2 regions of the Pseudoalteromonas sp. CH_XMU1449-3 genome follow, and region 2 is predicted to be linked to the other one. Evidence: predicted binding sites of a transcription regulator. Region 2 holds the regulator's gene; the other holds the start of a gene.
What was found. The regulator sigma-54, encoded in region 2, starts transcription at its own class of promoters, with help from an activator protein. The targets are predictions, from matches to a motif close to GTTGGCACGNNNNTNGNNT.
Positions count from the first base shown of each region.

Region 1: the regulator sigma-54 is predicted to act here: its motif matches at 1,042-1,060, upstream of flgB (flagellar basal body rod protein FlgB).

Region 1 covers NZ_JAYMDY010000002.1:333,046-335,254, reverse strand. Annotated here, with positions in the region: gene WA256_RS04080 (chemotaxis protein) at 1-106, shown strand, start outside; gene WA256_RS04075 (CheR family methyltransferase) at 128-958, shown strand; gene flgB (flagellar basal body rod protein FlgB) at 1,095-1,505, shown strand; gene flgC (flagellar basal body rod protein FlgC) at 1,508-1,939, shown strand; gene WA256_RS04060 (flagellar hook assembly protein FlgD) at 1,953-2,209, shown strand, end outside.
Region 2 covers NZ_JAYMDY010000025.1:14,969-17,177, forward strand. Annotated here, with positions in the region: gene lptB (LPS export ABC transporter ATP-binding protein) at 1-185, shown strand, start outside; gene WA256_RS19330 (RNA polymerase factor sigma-54) at 293-1,789, shown strand; gene hpf (ribosome hibernation promoting factor) at 1,817-2,104, shown strand; gene ptsN (PTS IIA-like nitrogen regulatory protein PtsN) at 2,108-2,209, shown strand, end outside.

The DNA.
Region 1 (2,209 bases), on a different contig from region 2:
GTTTAACCAAGCAATGATCGAAAAAGTGGGTGCTGATGATTTTATTGCAAAATTTAACCCAGATGAATTAGCGACAGCTGTGAAGAAGTGGGTTCATTGTGATTAATTATTTATAGGTGGTATTACTTTGGAAAATAAGCATTTACAACAAAGCGAATACGATCAATTCCGCTCTTTTTTAGAGCAACAATGTGGCATTGTGCTTGGCGATAATAAACTTTATTTAGTTAAAAGCCGCCTTGCGCCGCTTATGGCGCGTTTTAATGTTGAGTCTTTATCACAGTTGGTAAGTAAAACACTAAGCCCTCATGAGAGGCAGCTTCGTGCCGCTGTCGTTGATGCGATGACAACCAATGAAACGCTTTGGTTTCGTGACCAATATCCGTTTGAGTTATTGAAAACAAAACTATTTCCTGAGCTTAAAGATGTGCGTAGGCCACTAAAAATATGGTCAGCGGCAAGTTCATCAGGACAAGAGCCGTACTCAATTGCCATGTCTGTTGCCGAGTTCCAATCAAAAAACCCAGGCGTATTAAAGATGGGTGCGCAAATTATTGGCACTGATATCTCTAATACCATGCTTGATATGTGCAAGAATGCTGAGTATGACTCGCTGGCGCTCGCTCGTGGCTTGTCGATGGAGCGTCGTCAAAAGTTCTTCAAGGACAGCGGTAATGGAATGGCTCAGGTAGTTGACCCTATACGTAAAATGGTCAGCTTTAGACATTTAAACTTACTCGATTCATATGCCCTTATGGGCAAGTTTGACATCATATTTTGCCGTAATGTGTTGATTTACTTTTCACCAGAAGTAAAAGCTAAAATCATTTCTCAATTTGCTCAAGCTTTAAACCCGAAAGGTTACCTGTTTTTAGGTGCGTCAGAATCAATGGCGGGCTTAAGTGATAGCTTTGATATGGTTCGTTGTAACCCGGGTATCATCTATCAGAAAAAGTAAACTCTCCTTAGCAACCTAGCCCTTAGGTTGCTAAATTTACCTATTTTTTCAGTCTCTTATATAAATTAAATTACTCCTAAATTTTTGGCTTAGCTTTTGCATTAACCACTGCAGAGTCAATTTTTTGGAGATGGTTATGGCTATCAGTTTTGATAAAGCATTTGGTGTTCATCCTCATGCGATGTTGATCCGTTCACAACGCGCCGAGTTATTAGCGACAAATATCGCTAATGCTGATACGCCGGGCTATAAAGCGAAAGATATCGATTTTGCCTCGGCATTAAAAGCGGCAAAAAGCAACCAACAAGGCGGCAATAGCATGGTAAGAACCGATGCTAAACATATTGCCGGGGGCAGTCGTTTTGTTGGCAGTGCAGAAATGTTTCGTACGCCAAATCAAGCAGATACAGGTGATGGTAACTCAGTCGATATACAAGTGGAACGAAACTTGTATGTACAGAACTCATTAGAGTATCAGGCAAGCCTGCAATTTATGAGTAGTAAAATTAAAGGCCTTAAAAAAGCCCTCGGTAGTCAAGGAGCTTAATCATGAGTTTGTATAATGTTTTTGATATTTCAGCAACCGGTATGAGTGCGCAAAATGTTCGCTTAAATACCACAGCCAGTAATATCTCGAATGCAAATACGATTAGTTCTAGTCAAGATCAGACATATCGAGCGCGCCACCCTGTTTTTGCTGCAGAGTTGACTAAAGCGTCAGCATCACAAAGCAATCCTCAGGGCTCTTCTGTTGGCGTTAAAGTGTTAGGCATTGTAGAGAGTGATAAACCTCTACAAATTGAATATAACCCGAACCACCCAAGTGCGGATGAAAATGGTTATATCTACAAACCTAACGTTAATGTTGTAGAAGAAATGGCAAATATGATTTCTGCCTCTCGCTCTTACCAAACAAATGTGCAAGTTGCTGATGCAGCTAAGCAAATGTTAAGTAAAACACTGTTGTTAGGACAACGGTAACCGAGGATAAGTTATGAGTAACGACATCAGCTCTGCATCATCATCCTATATGGATAGTTTGCGTTGGAATCAAAGTAGTACGCAAACAACTGAAGAAGACAACAACACGCTTTCTCAGGAAGATTTCTTTTCGTTGTTAACACAGCAGTTGTCGTTTCAGGATCCAAGTAATCCTGCTGATAACGATCAAATGATTGCGCAGATGACGAACTTTACCATGGCTGAAGGTATTTCAAACTTAAACGAGAAGTTTGATTCACTCACTGCATC
Region 2 (2,209 bases):
AGCACCTAAAAAATCGTGGTATCGGTGTACTAATTACTGACCATAATGTTCGAGAAACCCTTGATGTTTGTGAAAAAGCCTACATTGTTTCTCATGGGGAGCTAATTGCATCAGGCACACCTGAGCACGTATTAGCAGACCAAACTGTACGCGATGTATATCTAGGCGAGCAATTCAGGCTGTAACCATTACGCCAGCGACTAGAGCATCTGCTAGACTTATAACAATGACAATAAATCGATAACTGTGTTTATACAGGTATCGATAACTTAAAAAGGATTGTTAGGGATACATGAGGCAATCATTACAGCTGCGCATGGGCCAGCAACTTACAATGACTCCACAACTGCAACAAGCTATTCGTTTGTTGCAGCTCAGTACATTGGATCTCCAGCAAGAAATTCAAGAAGCGCTTGATAGTAATCCCCTACTTGAAGTGGAAGAAGCGGATTACAACGAAGAAAGCACCGGCAAGAATGAGCAAAAAGCGGAGTCTGACGATGTGCAAGTCAGCGCGTCTGCCGAAGAAGCACCTAGCGAGTACGAGCAAGAAAGTAGTGATGCTCTCAATAAAGACACCGTCAGCGATGACTTAGCAATGGATGTTACCTGGGATGAGTACATGAGTGCCGCCCCTTCAACATCGTCAGGGCCAATGCCTGAAGATGAATCTATCTATCAGGGAGCATCAACCGAAACCCTTCACGAATACCTGATGTGGCAATTGCAACTCACGCCATTTAGCCCTACTGATGAAGCGATTGCTGTGGCAATTGTAGAAGCTATCGATGACTCAGGTATTTTAACGGTAAGCTGTGAAGATATCGTCGAAAGCTTTAATCAAAATAACGATGAAGAAGAAATCGAACTTGATGAAGTCGAAGCGGTCTTAAAAAGAATTCAGTTATTTGATCCTGTTGGTATTGGCGCGCGCAGTTTACAAGAATGTCTGTGCATTCAGTTACGCCAATTCGATGCTGATACGCCATATTTAGCTGAAACTAAAATGGTTTTATCTGAGCATATCGAATTATTAGCGAGTCGCGACTATCGAACTTTGATGAAAAAGACTAAGCTTAAAGAAAATGAGCTTAAAGAAGTGATGACGCTTATTCACAGCTTAAATCCTAAGCCTGCGGATAGCATAGTACGCGAAGAATCTGAGTACGTTATACCTGATGTATCAGTAAAAAAAGTAAAAGGCCGCTGGGTAGTCGAGTTAAACCCAGATTGTATGCCAAAGATTAGAGTGAACAGCCAATATGCAGCTATGTCTCGCTCTGTTAAATCAAGTAGCGACAGCCAATTTATTCGCTCTCACTTACAAGAAGCAAAGTGGTTTATTAAGAGCTTAGAAAGCCGTAACGATACGCTATTAAAAGTGACCAACTGTATCGTTCAACAACAACAAGCTTTCTTTGAGCATGGCCCTGAGGCAATGAAGCCGATGGTGCTAAATGATGTTGCTGAAATGGTCGAAATGCATGAATCGACGATTTCACGGGTAACAACGCAAAAATATATGCATACCCCACGGGGTATTTTTGAGTTGAAATATTTCTTCTCAAGCCATGTCAGCACCGAAAATGGTGGTGAGTGTTCTTCTACAGCAATACGCGCTTTAATCAAGAAGTTAGTCGCTGCAGAAAACTCAGCTAAACCATTGAGTGATAGCAAAATTGCAGATATATTGGCTGAGCAAGGAATTAAAGTAGCTAGACGTACAATTGCAAAATATCGTGAGTCTCTAGCAATACCTCCGTCTAATCAGCGTAAAAGTCTGATTTAGACGTTTTACATAGAAGGAAAAATGCTTATGCAACTAAATTTAACTGGTCGTCATGTAGAAATCACAGATTCATTAAGAGACTATGTAAACACCAAGTTTGCAAAACTAGAAAGGCATTTTGACCATATTAATAATGTTCATGTCATTCTAGATGTAGAAAAATTAAGCCAAAAAGCAGAAGCAACTTTACATGTAAACGGAGGCGAATTGTTCGCTTCTACAGAACATCAAGATATGTACGCAGCCATTGACTCACTGATCGATAAACTTGATCGCCAAGTCATTAAACACAAAGAGAAATTAGCTCGACATTAAATTATGAAACTAAGTTCACTTACTAACCAGGACTGCAGCAAAGCTGCGGTCCTTTTTAATAGCAAAAAAAGAATTCTTGAATATATCAGCGAACTGGCCCACCAG